One region of the Mesorhizobium humile genome, then DNA from elsewhere that is predicted to be linked to it. Evidence: riboswitches for the same ligand, from Rfam matches in the RefSeq annotation. Region 1 holds a riboswitch; each other region holds the start of a gene.

Region 1 (4,420 bases):
CGAGTCATAGCGCGGCATCGAGGTGTGGATCATCTCGACCGCGCAGCAGGCGAGGCCGAAGGTCATGAACATCAGCGAGCCGCTGCGCGCCCAGGTGATCAGCGCTTCGGTCGACGTGACAAGGAAACCCTTGTCGGCCAGCTCATTGTTGATTTCGAGGAAGAAGGGATCATCCTCCCCCACCGGCCTGCCGGTGTTGGGGTCGATGATGCCCTTGGGCTTCGGCGCGACGAGGGTGCCTGAACTGTCGTTCAATCCCATTCCAGCGCTCCTTTTTTCCATTCATAGGCAAAGCCGATGGTCAGCACCGCCAAAAACACCATCATCGACCAGAAGCCGAGCATGCCGACCTTGGAGAAGGAGACCGCCCATGGGAACAGGAAGGCAACCTCGAGATCGAAGATGATGAACAGGATCGACACCAGGTAGAAGCGGATGTCGAATTTCATGCGGGCGTCGTCGAACGAGTTGAAGCCGCATTCATAGGCGGAGAGCTTTTCCGGGTCGGGATTGCGGTAGGCCACCAGGAACGGCGCTATGAGCAGCGCAAGGCCGACGACCAGCGCCACGGCGATGAACAGGACGATCGGCAGATATGAACTCAGGAGTGCGCTCATGCGGCGGCTTTCCTTAGGCGGGCAGTTCACTTTGATTACAGCAACGAACTCTAATGCGGAAGCGTGACAGTTTAACCGCTGAACCGTTTTAAGAGGCCCATGCTGCAACGCGGCGAGGGTTAGCGCAGCGGTTTCGGTGACGCAAGTCAAACCTTGTTCAAATCGCGGCCCTGGACGCCTTATCGGAAGAAACTGGTCCGATCCGCTCTTGTTTGATTTCCTTCGCTTTTTACTCCACTTTTCTCTCCTGACATGTCTCCCGCCATTTGCCTGCTAGCATGGCCGGAATCACCGGCTAAAAACCAACGGACGATCTCGGCAAGGACACCTTGATGAAGGAGAAAATCTCGCTCGCCATGGCCAGGCGTATCGCGCTTGGCGCGCAAGGGTTCAACGACCCTCGCCCGGGAGGAGTACCCGACCGCCGGCACCTTGCGCGTGTGCTTTCGCGAACCGGCCTCTTGCAGATCGATTCCGTCAGCGCCGTGGTGCGCGCTCATTATATGCCGCTCTATTCTCGCCTCGGCCCCTACCCGCTTACGCTGCTCGACAACGCCGCGGTGACCCGCAAGCGCGCCGTCTTTGAATATTGGGCGCATGAGGCGTCGTTCCTCCCCGTCGAGACCTACCCGTTGATACGTTGGCGCATGCAGCGCGCCGAGCAGGGCGACGAAATGTATATCGGCCTCGCCAAATGGGGCCGCGAGCGCGGCGAACTGATCGAGGAGATCTACAAGGAGGTGGCCGAACGCGGGCCGATCGCCGCCTCCGACATCGAGGGCCACAAGGGCAATGGCGGCTGGTGGGGCTGGAGCGAGGCCAAGCACGCCTTCGAATGGCTGTTCTGGGCCGGCCGCATCACCACCGCCTACCGGCGCGGCTTCGAACGCTATTACGACCTGCCGGAGCGCGTTTTGCCGCAGGCGGTGCTTGACCTGCCCGTGCCCTCGGTCGAGGACGCGCATCGCGAATTGCTCCGCATCTCGGCTCGCGCCCACGGCATCGCCACCTATGGCGACCTGCGCGACTATTTTCGCCTTGCACCGGGCGACACGAAGGACCGCATCGAGGAACTGGTCGAAACTGGCGAATTGCTACCGGTGAAGGTCGAAGGCTGGGACAAGCCGGCCTATCTCCACAAGGATGCCCGTTTCCCGCGCCGCATCGAGGCCCGCGCCCTGCTCGCCCCTTTCGATCCAGTGGTTTTCGAACGCACGCGCACAGAAAAACTGTTCGGCTTCCGCTACCGTATCGAGATCTACACCCCGGCCGAAAAGCGCCAATACGGCTATTATGTGCTGCCTTTCCTGCTCGGCGACCGGATCGTCGCCCGCGTCGATCTCAGGGCCGACCGCCCGGCCAGCGTGCTGCGCGTTCACGCCGCCTATGCCGAAGTCGGGGCGCCGCCTGAAACCGCCGCCCAGCTCTTCGACGAGTTGAAGCAGATGCAGGCATGGCTCGGGCTGGAGGCGATCGAAGTGACGCCTGCCGGCGACCTCGGACCGGCGCTGGCCGACATCGCGGTGTCGTAGCCGCGCGTTGACACTGCCGCCTGCAAAAGCCTAAATCCGACCTAGACGGTCCCCTACCCGCAACGGCAGGGGCCAAGAGGGAATGCGGTGCGGGCCAAAAACCCAAATCCGCGGCTGTCCCCGCAACTGTAAGCGACGAGCCTTAGCCGAAAACCACTGGGATGTCCCGGGAAGGCGGCATTCAAGGCGACGACCCGCGAGCCAGGAGACCTGCCGTCTGAGACTTTGAGTATCCGAATGCCCGGCGGGTTTTCCGGGCAAGGAGCATGGTTTTGGATCGCAACGGCAGTTTCCCGGCTAAAGCAGCGGATTTTTCGTCCGAGCCCGACGACGCACTGGCCGGCGTGACCATTATTGTCTGCTCCTCCTGCCGCGACGAGACCGGTTCGGACGCGCATCCGCGCGCCGGCGCCTTGCTGGCCGAAGACACGCGCCGCGCCGCGTCGGGCGAAAACATCCGCATCCGCACCGTAGAATGCCTCGGCAATTGCAAGCGCCGGCTGAGCGCCGCGCTGCTGCGCGACGGCTGCTGGAGCTATGTGTTCGGCGATCTGAATACCGCCAGCGGCGCCGACCTCGTCGCCGGTGCAAAGCTCTTCGCCACCTCGACCGATGGCCTGATCCCCTGGCGCGGCCGGCCCGATTCCCTCAAGCGCGGCCTGGTTGCCCGCATCCCTCCCCTTGACATGCTGAAGGATTGACCATGAACGCTTCCGTTTCCCGTGTTCCCTGCACCGTCGTCACCGGCTTCCTCGGCGCCGGCAAGACGACGCTGATCCGAAACCTCATCGAAAACGCCAAGGGCAAGCGGCTGGCGATCATCGTCAACGAGTTCGGCGATGTCGGCATCGACGGCGAGATCCTCAAAGGCTGCGGCGTCGACGCGTGCCCGGAAGAAAACATCGTAGAACTCGCCAATGGCTGCATCTGCTGCACCGTGGCCGACGATTTCGTGCCGGCGCTCGACCAGATCCTGTCGCTCAACCCCAAGGTCGACCACATCCTGATCGAGACCTCCGGCCTCGCTCTGCCGAAGCCGCTCGTCCAGGCCTTCCAGTGGCCGACCGTGAAGAGCCGCGTCACCGTCGACGGCGTCGTCGCCGTGGTCGACGGCCCGGCGCTGGCCGACGGCCGCGTCGCCTCCGACATGGATGCCCTTCAGGCGCAGCGCGCCGCCGACGATTCCCTTGACCATGACGATCCGGTCGAGGAGGTGTTCGAGGACCAGATCGCCTGCGCCGACCTGATCATCCTGTCGAAGAGCGATTTGATGGATGCGGCCGGCTCGCAACGCGCCAACGCCGTCATCGGCGAGCACGTCGCGCGCGCCGTCAAAATCGTGCCGACCGCGCAAGGCAAGGTCGACCCGTCGGTGCTGCTTGGCCTCGGCCTCGCCGTCGAGGACGACATCGAGAACCGCAAGACCCATCACGACGATGAGCTCGACCACGAGCACGACGATTTCGATTCCTTCGTCCTCGACATTCCCGCGATTTCCAACCCGGATGAGCTGGCCAAGCGCGTCGCGCTAGCCGCCGAGCAGGAAAACGTGTTGCGCGTCAAAGGTTTCGTCGAGGTCGGCGGCAAGCCGATGCGGCTTCTGCTCCAGGCCGTCGGCCCACGCGTCAACCACTATTACGACCGCGCCTGGACGGCCGACGACGACCGCCGCTCGCGGCTTGTCGTCATCGGTCTCAAGGGGCTGAACCGCCCGGCGATCGAGCGTATCCTCGCCGGCTGAGGCAAATTCGGACCGCGATGCACATCCTCGCCACCACATCCGCTTCGCTCGACGATCTCGCCGAGCCGATCGACCTCAGGCAGACGCCTGCGGATGTCGTGGCCCTGTCCTTCACCGACAGCGACCTCGCCGGCCTGGCAGCCGCCTGGAAGGCGGATGCGGTGCGGCTGCCCTCGATGCGGCTGGCGGCATTGCGCGACCTTCGCCACCCGATGTCGGTCGACCTGTGGATCGACAGCGTTGCCCGCCATGCCAAGGTCATCCTTGTCCGCATCCTCGGCGGCTATGATTGGTGGCGCTATGGCTGCGACCAGCTCGCGGCGCTGGCGCGCGAGCGCGGCATCAAGCTCGCGCTGTTGCCCGGCGAGAGCCACGACGAGGATCAGCGGCTGATCGAGGCCTCGACCCTGCCGCGCCCCGAGCTCGACGCCCTGCTCGGCTATTTCCGCGAAGGCGGTCCGGCGAATATGAACGCGCTGGTACAAAGATTGGCACGGCTTGCCGGGTCGGAGGCGATAGTCGCCGAAGCG
Region 2 (4,420 bases), on a different contig from region 1:
ACCACGCAGCCGTCATCAGCGCCGCGGTCGTGGCCAGGACGACGGCCAGGCTCGGCAGATGGAAGAACATGTCCCGCCATCTGGGCTCGACGACCGCGCCGGTGCTGAAGGCCTCGCCGCTATACTGGCACAGGATCCAGGACGCGCCGCCGCGCACCATGTCGGCATCGATGTCTGAGATCAGCGCCTTGGCCTGACGCGTGGCCGCCGGCATCGTCGCCATGTAAGTGAGCAGCGCCTTGGCGGTGGCGAGATAGGCATGGCTGCATTCGTTGAAGGGGCTTTCCTCGTCGCCGAGGCTTCCCGGCATCAGGCCCCAGAGGCAGTAGGTGTATTGCAAATTGCCGTGATTGTAGAGCCGCCGGAAGGTCGGGTCGGTCACGGTCTGGCGCCGGGCAAGATCGATGATTTCACCACGGTAGCGCGCGATCACCGCCATCTGGCCATGCGTGAGGCTGGGGATCTGGATGCCCGGAGGAGGCGGGGCCGAGGATCCGCTATGCGCCTCGGCCGGAATGGCGATCAGAAGCGACTGCCAGATCGTCAAAAGGAAAACCGCCAGGGCAAACAGCCGTGGCGGCCGATGCATCGGAATTCAGGCGTAGCGGCGGGCAGGGCCGCGCTGGTCGCGCACCGCGACCACGCGCTCGGCAACCGCGCCGAAGCCGAGCCCGACGACGGTCCAGAGCACGAGCTGGATGCCGAGCGAGGCGACGCGGAACTGCCACAGCACCGTCGCCGAGAAGCTCTCCGGCACCTCATTGATGTCGGGAAGTGCTGCCTTCACCAGAGCGAAGACCACCAGGAAGGCGAGCCCTGCCACGATCGAAGCGTTCCAGGCGCCGAGCCGGTTCCACAGCCGCTGCGCCAGCCCGGCCGCCGCCACCATCGCCGCGATCGAGATCACGATCATGATGAAGAACAGTTCCGTGCGGTAGGCGATGGTCTCGGGGTTGCCGACGGCCGGCGGGTTCGCCGGATATTTGAGGCTGGGCACCACGATCACGGCCAGGAAGCCGAGCAGCGCCAGTAGCGCCGAGGTCCCGCGCGGCCCAAGCGAGCCCAGGCGGCCATAGGCATAGGCAAAGACCAGCGAGAACAGCCCGCCGAGCGCCGCGCCATAGACCAGCACGCCGGTAGCAAGGCCGATGCCGGCCTGCGTGGCGCGGCTGACCATCTCAGGCTCCGGCGCTTCGCCGGCGGCCTGGGCCTGCTGTTCCTCGAAGGCGATCGCCTTGTCGACCTGCGGCTCGCCATAGACGCGCGCGAAGGCAAACGCCAGAATCCCAGCGACCAACCCGACAAGCATGCCGCGCAGCAAAAGTTTTCCGACCATGTCAGCAGCCTTTCAAACAATCCGACCGAAAAACGCATAGCGATTTTCCGTCCGGAATTGCGTTAGACCAAACCTTAGGACGGTTCAGCGATGCCGAACCGCTTTAGTGGCAGGGGAAGCCGAGCAGGTGGCGGCCGTCATGCACGAATTCGTGCACCGCCGTGCCGCGGATCAGCGACGTCGCGCCTTCTTCCGCGCCGACGAAATAGATCATCAGCATCAGCATCAGGCCGGCGAAGATTGCCCAGGGCAGAAGCTCGCGGACCGGAATAGCAACCGGACCGTAGCTGGGGGCGAAGGTGGTGTCGGACATATTGACCTCCCGTGGGATACTGCGTCCCGTTGATCGAACAAATGCTGCGGAATAAGGCCTGACTTTCGGCTGGTGCCGATCACAGTGGCGCGACCGTGCCGGACTCGCACCGGCTTCCAATCCCGTATAGCGCTAAAACACTTGTCAGCACTTCGTTCGCCTGTCAACGACATGTAATGGCCAACAGGCTTCGCGCGGCCGAAATTTCACTGGACCACGGAGTTTTGGGATGCTCGCCCGCCTGACGATGATTGCAAGCGGTGCGACGCAGGCCACGCGCAAGGGTCGCTTTCCGAACGACGAGGCGCCGGAGCCGCGGGCTCTCGATCGCGCCGGCGCACTGGCCGCTTCGCTGCGCCGCGCCGACCGCGTCTGGACGAGCCCGGCGCTTGCCGCGCGGCAGACCGCTGAGGCACTCGGCCTTGACGCGACGGTCGAGCCGCTGCTTGGCGAGCAGGATTTCGGACGCTGGGCCGGCCTAAGCTTCGAGGAGGTGCAGGCCGAGGACCCGGAAGGCATGGCGGTCTGGTTCGCGGATGTGGACGCAGCACCCCATGGCGGTGAGTCGCTTGCCGCCGTCGCCCGGCGGGGTGCCGCGCTGATGGAACGCCTGGCCTCCGAGAGCGGCCACACCATCGCGCTCACCCATCCCGTGCCGATCCGCGCCGCCATCGTGCATGTGTTGGGCGCGCCGCTTTCCTCGGTCTGGAAGATCGACATCGAGCCGATGTCGCTCACCGAGTTCCGCGGCGACGGCCGCCGCTGGGTGCTGCACGCCAGCGGGGTCGTTGTTGGCACGAAATAGCGCTGGGAACCGCCCACCTGCCGACCGGCGGCAGCAGGCCAGGCCGAGCTTCGCCGTTTCAGTGATCGCTAACGGAACGGAAACGCCTCGCGGCTATTATACTGGTTCGTGGCAAGGAGGACTTTGCCTGAGGAGCCCGCCGGATATGGCCGACTATCCCGAGACCGAGCGTCGTCTTCATGCGCGCGAATTCGTGCTCAAGGAAGCCACGATCATTGCCGCCGGCGTCAGGATCGGCTGCTCGGTCAGGAACCAGCACGAGCAGGGCGCCGAATTGCGCGTCGGCGCCGATGTGGAGATACCGGACCGCTTCCTGCTCGAGGTTCCGGCCGACGATATGGTCTATCGCGCTTTGGTGCGGTGGCGGCGCAACGACCGCGTCGGCGTGGCGCTCTACAGCAACGCGCCGAAGGACTGACGCGCGGCCGTCTCACCAATTCGTCACTTGATCCTGCCCCAGGCGACGTGCAACCCGATACACATGGAACGCTACCGGGCCGAGCGCGTTCATTGCCGGATCAACAGGTATTTGCGAATGAGCAGGACAGCTGTTTGGGTGGCGCTGATCGCCATCGTTCTCGTGGGCCTTTACCTGTTGCAGGCCAATGGCATGATCAGATTTTAGCAGCGCCGCGCGACCGTCGCAGGATCAACAGCAGCGGTTCGCGCCGCAGCAAGGCTGGCTTGCCGCCGCCTGTTGCTTGAGCCAGCGGTCACGCGGCTTGCAGCTTGACGGTCGTGGCGACAGCTCGACCTCGACGGCCCCGCCGACAAGGCTCGGCTGGGCTGCCCGGTGCAGTTCCATCGGGCGCACGCCGTCGCTGACCTCGAAGGTCAGCTTCGCAGCCTGATCGAGCGCGACATGGTCCGCCACCTTGCGGATGATCGCTGCGAACTTGCCGGCCGGCATGTGGACCGGCCCGCCTTCGTCCACGTCCCATAGCTGGACGAAGATTTCCGACCATGATTCCGGATTCGCCTCGCAATCCAGCGCCGAGAACTGTCCCGCTTTCACCTCGGTGACATGGTAGCCCGGCTTTACCGGCCGCCCGTCATAGCGGAACACCAGCGGCCTGTCCTTGTGATCGGCCAGTGCCATCAGCAGGTCGCCGATGGTCAGGTCGGATGGATCCGTCGGAGCGACGTTTTTCCGATTGTCAGAAGAGAGCATGTCGGCTATTCCTCATTTCAATATTTCAAGGATTATTGAAACGTGGATGAACGTCAAGCCCTGATCGCCTTTGGCGCGCTGTCGCAGGAAACGCGCCTGCGCCTGCTGCGCCTGCTGGTCGTTGCCGGACCGGAAGGTATTGCCGCCGGTTCGCTCGCCGAAAAAGTCGAGGTCTCGCCTTCCAATGTCAGCTTCCACCTCAAGGAACTGGAGCGTGCCGGCCTCGTGACCGCGCGACGTGATGCCCGCTCGATCGTCTACAGCGCCGAATACGACGCGCTGTCCGGGCTGATCCGTTTCCTCATGGAGGATTGCTGCTCGGGTCGCCCGGAAATCTGCGCACCGGCGCTTGCCGCCCCTTGCTGCCGGCCGGGCGAGAGGAGCCGGCAATGACCGCCGCACCCGTTGCCCGGCCGAAGGCCAGCCGATGAATGCCTTCGATCTCTCGCGCCGGTTCGTGGCTGAAGCGCTGGGCACCGGCTTGCTGGTGGCGACAGTCGTCGGCTCCGGTATCATGGCCGAGACCCTGACGCATGACACGGCGCTGGCGCTGCTTGGCAACACGTTGGCAACCGGCGCTATGCTGGTGGTGTTGATCACCATCCTCGGGCCGATCTCCGGCGCGCATTTCAATCCGGCCGTTTCGCTGGTGCTCTGCCTCAACCGGTCGCTGCCAGCCCGCGATCTTCCCGCCTATCTCGTCGCGCAGCTCGCCGGCGGCATTGCCGGCACGATCGCTGCGCATCTCATGTTCGCCCTGCCGATGCTGGAGGTCGCAACGAAGATGCGCGCCGG
Region 3 (4,420 bases), on a different contig from region 1:
TTTGGCTGACCAAGCCGCCGGGTTGTGCACTGGTTTCAGGCCCTCGCAACCCTGCCGTGATTGACAATCGATCGGGTGAGCGCATCCTCCCCAGCCATTCTCTTACAGCGCCGCGCGTTCTTTGAACGCGCAAAGGACGCTGTAAAACTTGATTTGGCGCATGATCCTTTTCCGAAAATCGATTCCGATTTTCGGGGTCATGCGCGGGTGGGAGAGTCGGGGCATGTGGGACTTCAGCATCGCCAGGTCGGTGTCCATCATGATGCGGACATGGCCGTTCATCGTCTTTCGCATGATCGTCTATTTCGGCATCACGGTCGCCTACATCATGGCGACCGGAACCGGCGCCAGCGTCGGCTACGGCGTCGGCCACATCTCGACCGACCCGGACGGACCGACGTCTTTCGCGCTCTGGGGCGGCGTGGTCGGCTTCGGCATCGTCTCGATCGCCGTCTACTGGATCCGCGAATACATTCTCTACGTGCTCAAGGCCGGTCATATCGCCGTCATGGTGCATCTGATCGACGGTCATGACGTTCCCGACGGCCAAGGGCAGATCGCCTATGCCAAGGAAGTGGTCACCCAGCGTTTCGCCGAGGCCAACATCCTTTTCGTCGTCGACCAGCTGGTCAAGGGCGCCATCCGCGCCATCACCGGCCTGATCGGCGGCATCGCCGCCTTCCTGCCCATTCCGGGCCTGAGCGGTCTCGTCAGCTTCATCAACACGGTCATCCGCATCTCGCTGACCTATGTCGACGAGATCATCCTCGGCTACAACATCCGCATCAATTCGAACTCGCCCTTCGAGACGGCCCGGCAAGGCGTCGTGCTTTACGCGCAGAACGGCAAGCACATGATCAAGAACGCCGTCTGGCTAGCGGTGATCATGTGGGGCGTGTCCTTCGTCATCTTCCTGTTGATGCTGGCGCCTGCGGCCGCGATCCTCTGGGTCATGCCGGGACAGCTTGCCGGCTGGGCCTTCGTGCTGGCGATCGTGTTTGCCTGGGCCTTCAAGGCGGCCTTCATCGAGCCCTTCGCCATCGCCTCGCTGATGCAGGTCTATTTCGAAGCCATCGAAGGCCAGACGCCCAATCCCGAATGGGACCGCCGGCTCGCCGAGGCCTCGTCCAAGTTCAGGGAACTGCGCGACAAGGCGTTGGGCTCCTTCGGCGGCTCGCGCTGGGATACGCCTCGGGCCGCCTGATTATGGCGTCGGCTGGTCGTCGTCACGAAGCCTCGCGATTGCCGATTTGAGCGGCGCTTCGCCGGCGCCGCGAAACGTCTCGCTCATCACCAGCTCCGGCAGCGGCAGGCGCTTGCCCCAGCCATGCGCTTCGAGGTCCGGTCTCGGCGCGAATTGCGACACGCGGCCGACGCACAGATAAGCGATCGGCGTGACATGCTCCGGGATCGACAAGAGCTGCTTCAGCGCCTCGGTCTCAATGATGCTGACCCAGCCGACGCCGACACCTTCCGCCCGCGCCGCCAGCCAGAAATTCTGCACCGCGCAGACGGTGCTGTAGAGATCCATCTCGGGGTTGTGCCAGCGCCCGAGCGGAGAGTCTTTCGAGCGCTGCCGGTCGCAGGTGATGCACAGGTTGAGCGCGCTTTCGCAGATGCCTTCGAGCTTCAGCTTGCGGTAGAGCGCCTGCCGTTCCGCCTCGATCGCCGGCAGTTCCTGTTCGCGCGCGGCGAGGAACAGATCGCGTACCTGCCGCCGCCTTGCCGCGTCGCGGATGACGATGAAGTTCCACGGCTGCATATAGCCGACCGACGGCGCGTGATGGGCCGCGGTGATCAGCCGCGCTAGCACGCTGTCGTCGAGATCGTCGGGGACAAAATGGCTGCGCACGTCACGCCTGGTGAACATCGCCCTGTAGACCGCGTCGCGCGCCAATTGGTCAAAGTCGTCGCCGCTCGTGGCGATCGCTGCTGCCGTCATCGCTTTTTCCCCTTGCGATAAGCAGTCTCCCGCCTGACCAAGCGGAAAACCATGTCTGCCAGGCCGGTCTTCTGGCTCGGGATCGTCCCGCACCGGCGCCTTCCCGTCATCGACAGTGGCTCTTGCCGGCGCGGTCCCCCTCACAGCGTTGGGCACGCCACGGATTTCAACCGTGTTCCCGATTCTCCCGCGTCGCGGGCACCAGGCAGCGACGAGACCTTACCGCGAAGCTTGGGCTGCGCCAATGGTGCCAGCGACACGGGTTGGCGCAATTTTCCCCAGCCATTCGGCTTTCAAACATGGTCATCCGCGCCGCCGGTGCCTAGATTAGGCGCCATGGCCACCCGTCTCTACACGCACCCGATCTTCCTGGAACATCTTACGCCGCCCGGACATCCCGAGCGGCCCGACCGCCTGCGCGCCATCGAGCGTGTGCTCGACGACGAGGCTTTTTCGGCGCTCGACCGCGTCAAGGCGCCCGAAGGCGACGAGAAAACCATCCTCTATGCGCACCCCGAGGATTTCGTCGAGCGCGTGCGCGCGGCGATCCCTGAGAACGGCATCGTCTCGATCGACGCCGATACCAGCGCCAGCCCGAAAAGCTGGCAGGCCGCGGTGACGGCCATCGGCGGCGCCAACGCCGCGGTCGACGATGTCTTCGAAGGCCGCGCCGCCAATGTCTTCGTCGCCGCGCGACCGCCTGGACATCACGCGGAGAAAAGCACCGCGATGGGCTTTTGCCTGTTCAACACGGCCGCGATCGCTGCCCGCTACGCGCAGAAGAAGCACCAGGCCGAGCGCGTCGCCATCGTCGACTGGGACGTCCACCACGGCAACGGCACCCAGGACATTTTTTGGGACGACCCGTCGGTGCTCTATTGTTCGACGCACCAGATGCCGCTTTATCCTGGCACCGGCGCGAAGAGCGAGACTGGCGCCGGCAACATCGTCAATGCGCCGCTCGCGCCGCAGACCGGCAGCGACCTGTTCCGCGACGCCTTCCTGTCGCGCGTGCTGCCGTCCATCGATGCGTTCGCGCCGGACCTGATCATCATTTCCGCCGGCTTCGACGCGCACCACCGCGATCCGCTGGCCGAGATCAACCTGACCGAGGACGATTTCGACTGGGCGACCGGCCAGCTGATGGAGCGCGCCGGGCGCCACAGCGGCAACAGGCTCGTCAGCCTGCTGGAAGGCGGCTACGATCTGCAGGGACTGGCATTTTCAGTCGCCGCCCATGTCGGGCGGCTGATGAAGGGATAGGGTATGGCAGTGGAAGGCAATGAGGACGTCAAGGCGATGAGCTTCGAGCAGGCGCTCGACGCGCTGGAGAAGATCGTCGACGATCTGGAGCGCGGCGACGTCCCGCTCGACCAGTCGATCAGGATCTACGAGCGCGGCGAGGCGCTGAAGGCGCACTGCGACCGGCTGCTGAAGGCCGCCGAGGACAAGGTCGAGAAGATCAGGCTGTCGCGCGACGGCAAGCCGGCAGGAACGGAGCCGCTGGACGCGGACTGATTTGGAATAGGGTGGGCAGAGCAAGCAGGTAAGGAGTTCAAGCCATGTGCCGCAACATCAAGACCCTGGCCAATTTCGAACCGCCGGCGACCAATGACGAAGTGCATGATGCTGCGCTTCAGTTCGTGCGCAAGCTCAGCGGCTCGACCAAGCCGTCCAAGCGCAACGAACATGCCTTCCACCATGCGGTGGAGGCGATCGCCGCGATCGCGCGCGAATTGATCGACTCGCTCGAAACCAGCCTGGAACCGCGCAACCGCGAGGAAGAGGCCGCCAAGGCGAAAGCCAGGTCGGCGCTGCGCTTCGCCTGAGGGACGGTCATGAGCTTCTTTCCGGGAAACGATCCTGAGCCCGGCGATGCCTTCGCCTGCGACCAGATCGAGCTGATGGTGGTTCCGAACGCCAAGGATATCGGCGGTTTCGAGGTGCGCCGCGCCTTGCCGACGGCAAAGCGCCGTCTGGTCGGGCCGTTCATCTTCTTCGACCGCATGGGACCGGCCATCCTGCGCGCCGGTCATGCGCTCGACGTGCGCCCGCATCCGCATATCGGGCTTTCCACCGTCACCTACCTGTTCGACGGCAAGATCAGGCACCGCGACTCGCTCGGTACCGAAATGGTGATCGCGCCCGGCGACGTGAACCTGATGACCGCCGGACGCGGCATCGTTCATTCCGAGCGCACGCCGGAGGAACTGCGCGGCGCGCCGATGTCGGTCTCCGGCCTGCAGACCTGGTTGGCGCTGCCCGACGGCAAGGAAGAAATTGCCCCGGTGTTCGCCAACACCTCGATGGCCCGCCTGCCTGAGATCGATGCTGAGGGCGTCAGCGGCCGCGTCGTCATCGGCGAATTCGAGAGCCTGCGCTCGCCCGTTGCGACCGCTTCGGATACGCTTTACGCCGATCTCAGCCTGGCGGCGGGTGCCAGCGTGAAGATTCCGGCCGATGCCGAGGAGCGCGCCA

The links. A riboswitch is a leader RNA that binds a small molecule or an ion and turns the genes downstream of it on or off. The one in region 1 is predicted to bind cobalamin.
Region 2: linked by a shared signal. The riboswitch ahead of RFM52_RS08830 (CbtB domain-containing protein) and the one ahead of RFM52_RS03950 (DUF1636 family protein) in region 1 are both predicted to bind cobalamin.
Region 3: linked by a shared signal. The riboswitch ahead of bluB (5,6-dimethylbenzimidazole synthase) and the one ahead of RFM52_RS03950 (DUF1636 family protein) in region 1 are both predicted to bind cobalamin.

Annotation. Positions count from the first base shown of each region.
Region 1 is NZ_JAVIIV010000002.1:214,991-219,410, reverse strand. Features, by position in the region: gene RFM52_RS03965 (NuoB/complex I 20 kDa subunit family protein) at 1-261, opposite strand, end outside; gene RFM52_RS03960 (NADH-quinone oxidoreductase subunit A) at 252-617, opposite strand; gene RFM52_RS03955 (winged helix-turn-helix domain-containing protein) at 950-2,149, shown strand; cobalamin riboswitch at 2,179-2,381, shown strand; gene RFM52_RS03950 (DUF1636 family protein) at 2,422-2,850, shown strand; gene cobW (cobalamin biosynthesis protein CobW) at 2,853-3,890, shown strand; gene RFM52_RS03940 (cobaltochelatase subunit CobN) at 3,908-4,420, shown strand, end outside.
Region 2 is NZ_JAVIIV010000004.1:220,910-225,329, forward strand. Features, by position in the region: gene RFM52_RS08820 (hypothetical protein) at 1-589, opposite strand, end outside; gene RFM52_RS08825 (CbtA family protein) at 596-1,336, opposite strand; gene RFM52_RS08830 (CbtB domain-containing protein) at 1,440-1,649, opposite strand; adenosylcobalamin (AdoCbl) riboswitch at 1,649-1,794, opposite strand; gene RFM52_RS08835 (histidine phosphatase family protein) at 1,879-2,454, shown strand; gene RFM52_RS08840 (PilZ domain-containing protein) at 2,600-2,872, shown strand; gene RFM52_RS08845 (DUF6428 family protein) at 3,104-3,625, opposite strand; gene RFM52_RS08850 (ArsR/SmtB family transcription factor) at 3,668-4,018, shown strand; gene RFM52_RS08855 (MIP/aquaporin family protein) at 4,053-4,420, shown strand, end outside.
Region 3 is NZ_JAVIIV010000003.1:327,472-331,891, forward strand. Features, by position in the region: gene RFM52_RS06910 (hypothetical protein) at 224-1,204, shown strand; gene bluB (5,6-dimethylbenzimidazole synthase) at 1,205-1,942, opposite strand; cobalamin riboswitch at 1,987-2,163, opposite strand; gene RFM52_RS06920 (histone deacetylase family protein) at 2,279-3,205, shown strand; gene RFM52_RS06925 (exodeoxyribonuclease VII small subunit) at 3,209-3,460, shown strand; gene RFM52_RS06930 (DUF2277 domain-containing protein) at 3,505-3,771, shown strand; gene RFM52_RS06935 (pirin family protein) at 3,781-4,420, shown strand, end outside.